One region of the Devosia sp. genome, then DNA from elsewhere that is predicted to be linked to it. Evidence: predicted binding sites of a transcription regulator. Region 1 holds the regulator's gene; the other holds the start of a gene.

The links. Region 1 encodes HrcA, which represses chaperone genes, less so after heat shock. Its sites were predicted from a motif close to GTTAGCACTCNCNNNNNGNGAGTGCTAAC; they were not measured.
Region 2: KIT02_RS16550 (co-chaperone GroES) is a predicted target of HrcA. The motif match lies at 2,368-2,396, and genes of this name have one in related genera.

What each region holds. Positions count from the first base shown of each region.
Region 1 covers NZ_CP075529.1:2,600,016-2,604,488, forward strand. Annotated here, with positions in the region: gene pabB (aminodeoxychorismate synthase component I) at 1-294, shown strand, start outside; gene pncA (bifunctional nicotinamidase/pyrazinamidase) at 281-913, shown strand; gene grpE (nucleotide exchange factor GrpE) at 1,153-1,740, opposite strand; gene hrcA (heat-inducible transcriptional repressor HrcA) at 1,870-2,949, opposite strand; gene rph (ribonuclease PH) at 3,094-3,810, shown strand; gene KIT02_RS12805 (non-canonical purine NTP pyrophosphatase) at 4,016-4,473, shown strand, end outside.
Region 2 covers NZ_CP075529.1:3,366,909-3,371,381, forward strand. Annotated here, with positions in the region: gene KIT02_RS16540 (BrnA antitoxin family protein) at 1-80, opposite strand, end outside; gene groL (chaperonin GroEL) at 329-1,969, opposite strand; gene KIT02_RS16550 (co-chaperone GroES) at 2,032-2,322, opposite strand; gene KIT02_RS16555 (glycosyltransferase family 2 protein) at 2,525-3,658, shown strand; gene KIT02_RS16560 (glycosyltransferase family 39 protein) at 3,669-4,473, shown strand, end outside.

The sequences.
Region 1 (4,473 bases):
GCGCACGCGGCCCTGGGCGTTGATGAGGTGGTCTTTGTCAATGAACGCGGCGAATTGACCGAGGGCTCGATCACCAATCTTTTCATCGCCCGCGATGGACAGTTGCTGACCCCGCCACTGGCCTCCGGGCTTTTGCCGGGCACGCTGCGCGCCGAGCTTATCGCCACCGGCAAGGCTATCGAAGAGGTTCTGACCCTTGCCGACCTCTCCAGTGCCGATACAGTCTATCTCGGCAATTCCGTGCGCGGCCTCCTCCGCGCCGACTGGGTAAGGACCGACCATGATCACAATTGAACCCGATGACGTGCTTGTCGTCGTTGACGTCCAATATGACTTCCTGCCCGGCGGGAGCCTGGCGGTGGCCGGCGGCAACGAGATCGTGCCGCTGATCAACCAGCTGGCCAGGAAGTTCACCCATGTCGTCCTCACCCAGGACTGGCATCCGGCCGATCACATCTCCTTTGCCAGCCAGCATCCCGGCAAGGCCCCCTTCGACACCATCGAGCTCGATTATGGTCCGCAGGTGCTCTGGCCCGATCACTGCGTCTGGGACAGCCACGGCGCCGAAATCGCCGGCACGCTCGATATTCCCCATGCGCAACTGATCATCCGCAAGGGCTATACGCGGGGCGTCGATTCCTATTCCGGCTTTCAGGAGGCTGACCGGCAGACCCTGACGGGGCTCGGCGGCTATCTCAACGAGCGCGATGCCGGCCGGCTTTACGTCGTCGGCCTCGCCACCGATTTCTGCGTCGCCTGGACCGCCCTCGACGCCGCCGCCGGCGGCTTCGACGTCAGCGTCATCGAAGACGCCACCCGCGCCATCGACGCCAACGGCTCCCTCGAAAAGGCCTGGGCCGACATGGAAGCGGCTGGCGTCGATCGGGTGAAGAGCGGAGAAATTCTCGGTTAGGCCAGGCCCGCACATATACCAGGCGCTGCCCTCGGGCCTGACCCGAGGGCCACTTCATTATTCACGGTTCCCCCGGCTCCATCGCCACCCTCCCCCTTGTGGGGAGGGTAGTGAAGCTAGGCCCCAAGGCCGTAGCGGAACTAGGGTGGGGGAATGGCCCGCTCGGACCCCGCTCCATTGCCCCGACAAAACAAAAAAGGGCGCCCACCGGCGCCCTTCCCACGTCATGTCCAATCGGCTCACGCGCTCTTGTCGACGCCCTCGCCGGCATCCGGGGCCGCCGCCGCGCCGCCCTTGGCGACACCGACCATGGCCGGACGCAGCACGCGCTCGCCGATGGCAAAGCCTTCCTGCACCACCTGCACCACCGTGCCCTCGGGCACATTGGGATTGGGCACTTCGAACATGGCCTGATGCTTGTGCGGGTCGAATTTCTGTCCCGCCGCCTCGATCGGCTTGACGCCATGCTTGGCGAGCAGCCGCTGCATTTCGCGCTCGGCCAGTTCAAGGCCCTCGATCAGGCTTTTGAGCGTGCCCTCAGCGGTGGTCCGGGTTTCTTCCGGAATGACCAGCAGCGCCCGGCTCAGCGCATCGGTGGCGCTCAGCATGTCGCGGGCAAACCCGGCAATGGCATAGGAGCGGGTGTCACTGACATCGCGCTCGGTCCGCTTGCGCAGGTTTTCCATTTCGGCAGCCGTGCGCAGCACGCGGTCCTTGAGCTCGGCATTCTCCGCCAATAGCGCCTCGACCGGGTCGACCTCCGGCGTCTCGGTGACCGGCACTTCGGTTTCCGGCGTCTCGCCCTGGGCGGCGTTCTCGTCGCTCATCTGGTCTATTCCATGCATAGTGTTGTCAAATCTGCCCCGCATATCGGCCAAGCGGGACCTTATTTCAAGCGTATCGCCACCCCGAAGGCAAAATTGGCGCCACGGTGCCAGCCCGCGTCCGGCGGGCGGTCACCCCCTTTTGCGCGCCATCATCGCGCTCAGCACATGGGCGGTATAATCCACCACCGGCACGATGCGCGCATAGTTGAGCCGCGTCGGTCCGATGACGCCCAATACGCCCACGACCCGTTCATTGGCATCGCGATAAGGGCTGAGAATCACCGACGAACCCGAGAGCGAAAACAGCTTGTTTTCCGAGCCGATGAAGATGCGCACGCCCTCCCCGCGCTCGGCATCCCCCAAGAGGTCGAGAAGGCCTTCCTTGCTTTCCAGTTCGTCGAACAATTGCCGCATCCGCATCAGCTCATCGCTGGCCATGGCGTCGTTGATGAGATTGGCGCGCCCCCGCACGATCACGGTCGGGGCGCCATTGTCCCGCGGGTTGGCGAGCGTGGCGATGCCGGCATCGACGAGCTTTTGCGTCAATTCATCGAGTTCGGCCCGCTGCTCGTCGCGCCGCTCATGCAGCACCCGCCGGGCTTCCGACAAGGTCCGCCCCACGACATAATTGGCGAGATAATTGCCTGCCTGCTGCAGGGCGCTCACCGTATAGCCGGGCGGCAGTTCGAGAATGCGGTTTTCCACCTGCCCGTCATCGCCCACCAGGATCGCCATGGCCCGGGCGGCATCGAGCCGCACGAATTCGATATGCTTGAGCACCATGTCGGCCTTGGCCGCGATCACCAGCCCCGCGCCCTGGCTGAGCCCGGACAATAGCGTCGAGGCCTCGGTCAGCAGGTCCTCCACCTGGCCATGGCCGGCCGTGCCTTCGATCTGGCGGGAAATCTTCTGCCGCTCGGTCTCCTCCATGGCGCCCACTTCGAGCATGGAATCGACGAAGAAGCGCAGCCCCTGCTGCGTCGGCGCGCGGCCGGCCGAGGTATGGGGCGCCGCGATCAGGCCCAGGTCTTCGAGATCGGCCATGACATTGCGCACCGAGGCGGGCGACAGCTCCACCTGCAACAGGCGGCTGAGATCGCGCGAACCCACCGGCACGCCGGTGGCGAGGTACCGCTCCACCAGCCGGCGGAATATGTCCTGGCTGCGGGCATTGAGCACACTCAGGAAGTCTTCGGCGGGCCTGGTCATGGTGGTTTGAATAAACTCTTCAGCTTTAACCCTGGTACCTCATTTAAGCGTATAGCGCCCATCCGCCAAGCGCCCGGCGCTTGTGAGCCGGGCCGAGGAAGGTTAAGAGGCGGTTAAAGCCAATAACTGACGGATTGAGTGACCATGCGGCCTTCCGGGCGTGAACCGAACCAGATGCGGTCTGTGACCCTCGAGCGCAATGTGGCCATGAAGGCCGAGGGCTCCTGCCTTATCGCCTTTGGCAATACCCGCGTCCTGTGCACCGCCTCGGTCGAGACCAGCGTACCCGGCTGGCTGCGCGGCAAGGGCCAGGGCTGGGTCACCGCCGAATATGGCATGCTGCCCCGCGCCACCGGCTCGCGCACCCGCCGCGAGGCCACCGCCGGCAAGCAGTCGGGCCGCACCCAGGAAATCCAGCGCCTGATCGGCCGTTCGCTGCGCGCCGTCGTCGATCTCGAAGCCTTGGGCGAAGTCCAGGTGACGCTCGATTGCGACGTGCTCGAAGCCGATGGCGGCACCCGCACCGCTTCGATCACCGGCGCCTATGTGGCCCTGGTCGACGCCATAGCCTGGATGGACGAGCGCAAGCTGACCAAGGGCCAGGTGCTCAAGGACAGCGTCGGCGCCGTCTCCTGCGGCATCTATCGCGGCACCCCGGTGCTCGATCTCGACTATCTCGAAGATGTCGAGGCCGAAACCGATGCCAATTTTGTCATGACCGGCTCGGGCAAATTCGTCGAGATCCAGGGCACCGCCGAGGGCGCACCCTTTTCCCGCGCCGAGCTCGAAAGCCTCATGGGTCTGGCCGAAAAAGGCATTGGCGAACTGACCCTGCTGCAAAAGGCGGCGCTGGGCGCATGATGTTCTTGAGAAAGTCCCCCTCATCCGCCCTTCGGGCACCTTCTCCCACGAGGGGAGAAGGCGATGGAGCCGCAGCCGCGATGCCTTCCTTCTCCCCTCGTGGGAGAAGGTGGCTCGGCGCAGCCGAGACGGATGAGGGGGGCTTTTCACCTCAGAACTGCCCCATATGGAACGACATTGCGCGCACTTTGGAGGGACGGGCCAAATGACCGCCATCCCCCGCCTCCGTCCCGGCGCGCGCCTCTGCATCGCCACCCACAATGCCGGCAAGCTCACCGAGTTTCGCGAGCTGTTCGCGCCCTTTGGCCTCGATCTGGTCTCTGCGGGCGAACTGGGCCTGCCCGAGCCGGAAGAGACCGGCACCAGCTTCGCCGAAAATGCCCGCATCAAGGCCCATGCCGCTGCCAAAGCCGCCAATATGCTGGCGCTGTCGGACGATAGCGGCATCTGCGTTGATGCCCTCAACGGCGAGCCCGGCGTTTATACCGCCGACTGGGCCGGGGTGCCGCGCGATTTCGGCCGGGCCATGAAGCGGGTGGAAGATGCCCTGCAGGCCGCCGGCGCCATCTCGCCTGGCCAGCGCCGCGCCGCCTTCAACGCCACGCTCTGCCTTGCCCACCCCGATGGGCGCGACGTGCTCTATGTCGGCACCTGCGAGGGCAC
Region 2 (4,473 bases), 770 kb from region 1:
TTGGTCTCGGGCTTGCTGGTCGCGGCCTTGAAGACGGCCTCGGCCTGATCGATTGCGCTGCCGCGCCGGGGTGTTCGCATTTCTGTCCTCGCAGGTATTGGTGCATCCTAACCGCCGCCAACGAAAAAAGCCCCGGTGTTTCCACCGGGGCTTTCCACAAGGATCGTGACTGGGAAGAAACGATCCTTGAAGCTCGTGCGCTGGGCGAGATGGACATGCGGCAAGGCCGCCCGACCGTCGGTCGCCCCCGCGGAGGGCCAGCGACCGGCATTTTTGCCGATCGCGATACGGCCCGTGAGCGAAGGAAGTGCTAGTTCGCTTTCGCGAACTAGAAATCCATGCCGCCCATGCCGCCCATACCGCCGCCAGCCGGCATTGCCGGAGCGTCGGGCTTGGGGGCTTCGACAATGGTGGCCTCGGTGGTCACCAGGAGCGAAGCAACCGAAGCGGCGTCTTCGAGAGCGGTACGGACAACCTTGACCGGGTCGATAACGCCCAGGGCAACAAGGTCACCATATTCGCCGGTCGCGGCATTGTAGCCGTAGGACGCAGCCGAGTTCTCGAGGATCTTGTCGACAACCACGGAGCCTTCGGCACCGGCATTGTTGGCAATGCAACGGACCGGCGACTGCAGGGCGCGGCGCACGATGGCGATACCGGCTTCCTGGTCGGCATTGGCGCCCTTGGCCTTGATGGCAGCCGAAGCGCGGAGCAGGGCAACGCCACCGCCCGGAACGATGCCTTCTTCGACAGCGGCGCGGGTCGCGTTGAGCGCGTCATCGACGCGGTCCTTACGCTCCTTGACTTCCACTTCCGTGGAACCGCCGACGCGGATCACGGCAACACCGCCGGCGAGCTTGGCCAGACGTTCCTGCAGCTTTTCGCGGTCGTAGTCCGAGGTGGTTTCCTCGATCTGGGCCTTGATCTGGCCAACGCGGGCCTGGATCTCGTCCTGGGTGCCGGCACCATCGACGATGGTGGTGTTTTCCTTGGTGATCTCGACGCGCTTGGCGGTGCCGAGCATGTCCAGGGTCACGTTTTCGAGCTTGATGCCGAGGTCTTCGGAGATCACCTGGCCGCCGGTGAGGACGGCGATGTCTTCGAGCATGGCCTTGCGGCGGTCACCGAAGCCCGGAGCCTTGACGGCAGCGACCTTGAGGCCGGCGCGCAGACGGTTGACGACCAGGGTCGGCAGAGCCTCGCCATCAACGTCCTCGGCGATGATCAGCAGCGGACGCTGGGACTGAACAACGGCTTCCAGGATCGGCAGGATGGCCTGCAGGTTGGAAAGCTTCTTTTCGTGCAGCAGGATGTAGGGGTCTTCGAGCTGTGCCGTCATCTTTTCGGCATTGGTCACGAAGTAGGGCGAGAGGTAGCCGCGGTCGAACTGCATGCCTTCGACGACATCGAGTTCGGTCTCGGCGGTCTTGGCTTCCTCGACGGTGATGACACCCTCGTTGCCGACCTTCTGCATCGCCTCGGCGATCATGTCACCGATGGACGATTCGCCATTGGCCGAAATGGTGCCGACCTGGGCAACTTCGGAAGACGAGGTGATCTTCTTGGCAGAGCCCTTGAGGCTTTCCACGACGTCGGCGACAGCCAGGTCGATACCGCGCTTGAGATCCATCGGGTTGAAGCCGGCGGCCACAGCCTTGACGCCTTCGACGACAATCGCCTGGCCGAGAACGGTTGCGGTGGTCGTGCCGTCACCGGCAACATCGTTGGTCTTGGACGCGACCGAACGCAGCAGCTGCGCACCCAGGTTCTCGAACTTGTCTTCCAGTTCGATTTCCTTGGCGACCGAGACGCCGTCCTTGGTGATGCGCGGGGCACCGAACGACTTTTCGATAACGACGTTACGACCCTTGGGGCCGAGGGTGACCTTCACCGCATTGGCGAGGATGTTGACGCCGCGCAGCATCTTTTCGCGGGCGTCGGTGGAGAATTTGACTTCCTTGGCGGCCATTTATGGCTCCTTGAAAAATGTCGGTTGATGGGGAACGACAAAAAAGGCGGTGAGAGAGCCGATTAGGCCTCGATCACGCCCATGATGTCGCTTTCCTTCATGATGATCAGGTCTTCGCCGTTGAGCTTGACCTCGGTGCCGCTCCACTTGCCGAAGAGCACGCGATCGCCGGCCTTGACGTCCAGCGCATTGATCTTGCCGTTTTCGTCGCGGGCGCCGGGGCCCACGGAAACGATCACACCCTCGGAGGGCTTTTCCTTGGCGGTATCGGGGATGATGATCCCGCCCTTGGTCTTTTCTTCACTGTCGACGCGACGGACGACCACTCGGTCATGCAGGGGACGGAAGCCCATGACTTGCTCCTCTTGGCATCATTGCTAATGCAAATTTCAGGACCTGTTAGCACTCGCCATTCGTGAGTGCTAACAAGCTGCCGGGATATAGGGATGGCCCGGGCGGGGAGTCAAGGCGCGCCTCCCGAAAATTCTTTCGTCCCCGGTCGAGGCTTGCTATTGGGCGCTGCACGCCCAATTCCAATCCGGACCTTTCAGCGCCATGACCAGCCCCGCCTCCATGCCCGCTGAACCGCAGTGGCGCCCGCCAAGGCTCTCGGTTGTCGTGCCGACTTACAAGGAGCGCGACAACGTCCTGCCGCTGCTCGAAAAGCTCGACCTGGCCCTGGCGGGAATAGCGTTCGAGGTTATCTTCGTCGACGACAACAGCCCCGACGGCACGGCCGAAGCCGTCAAACAGGCCGCCCGCACCCGCCCCAATGTGCGCTGTATTCACCGTATCGGGCGGCGTGGCCTGTCGTCGGCGTGTATCGAGGGCATGGCCCTGTCCGCCGCAGAATTCGTCGCGGTGATCGACGGCGACCTCCAGCATGACGAATCCATCCTGCCGCAACTGCTGGCGCGGGTGGAAGAGGGGGCCGATATTGCAGTCGGCTCTCGCTATGTCGGCGAGGGCCGGTCCGAGGAAGGCCTGTCGGCCGGACGGCAGGCCGGGTCGCGCCTGGCCACCCGCCTTTCCGGTATCCTGACCGGCAAGGCGCTGGCCGATCCCATGAGCGGCTTTTTCCTTCTGCGCCGCGCGCTCGTGATGGAAGTGGCGCCGCACCTCTCCCAGGAAGGCTTCAAGATACTGCTCGACCTGGTGGCCACTGCCGGGCGCCGCCGTGGCGGCCGTCTCACCATTGCTGAAGTGCCCTACAGTTTCCGCCCCCGCCATGCGGGCGAAAGCAAGATGAGCCCGCTGATCGTCGCCCAGTTCCTGGGGCTCATCGTCTCGCAGTTGACGCGTGGCCTCGTGCCGACAAGTTTTCTCCTGTTCGGCCTTGTGGGCGTTTCGGGTGTCTTCGTGCACCTTGCGGTGCTCAGCCTCGCCTTTGAAGTATTTGGCATTGGCTTTGCCGTCAGTCAGTTCATCGCCACCATGGTCGCCATGACCACCAATTTCGTGCTCAACAACGAACTGACCTATGCCGACAAGCGCCTGACCGGGCGGCGCTTCTTCACGGGCCTGTTGAGTTTTTACGCGGTGTGCAGTTTCGGCACCTTCGCCAATATCTCGGTCGCGAGCCTCCTGTTCACTGCCGAAATGGCCAATTTCGTCTTTGCCGGCATAGCCGGGGCGGTCATGAGCGCGGTGTTCAACTATGCCGTGACCCGCATCTTCACCTGGCGCTGAGGAGCCAAACATGAGCGAGACCCGGCGCATTGGCCCGCTGACACCCGTTCAGGCGACGCTGGCGCTCATTATCGTCACCCTGGTGTTGCGCACCATTGGCGCCTGGGCCGTGGGCTGGGGCACGGGCGAAGCCTATTACCTGGCCTCGGCGCGCCAGTTCCATCTCAGCTACTATGACCAGCCACCGCTCTTCCTGTGGATGATCTGGGGTATCGTGACGGCAACCGGATCGGACGCCATCCTTCTGGTGCGCCTGCCATTCCTCCTGATGTTCGCCGGCTCGACCTGGCTGGTCTTCGACATCATGCGGCGGCTGCATTCGCCCCTGGCCGGTTTCTATGCCGCGCTGATCGTCAACGCCTGCGTGCTGTTTTCGCTCTCCATCGGGTCCTGGGCGCAGCCCGATGCGCCCATGCTGCTCTTCTGGCTGGCGACGGTCCGGGTGCTGATCGAAATCTTTTTCGGGGCCGGTCGCGAGCGCCCCTATTTCTATTGGGGCCTGGCCGGGTTGTTCCTTGGTCTCACCTTTCTGTCGAAATACCACGCCCTGTTCCTCGTCTTGGGCACCGGGCTCTACATTCTCGTCGATCCGGCCCAGCGCCATTGGCTGCTGCACAAGGCTCCCTGGCTGGCGCTGGTGATCGCGCTGGCGATCTTTTCGCCGGTCATCATCTGGAATGCCCAGAACCAATGGGCCTCTTTCGGCTTCCAGGGCGGGCGGGCGCTCGCCGAATCCGATCTGCGCTGGGGCGGCCTCATCCGCATGATCATCGGCCAATTGGTCTATATGGTGCCGTGGCTGGCCATACCGGCGC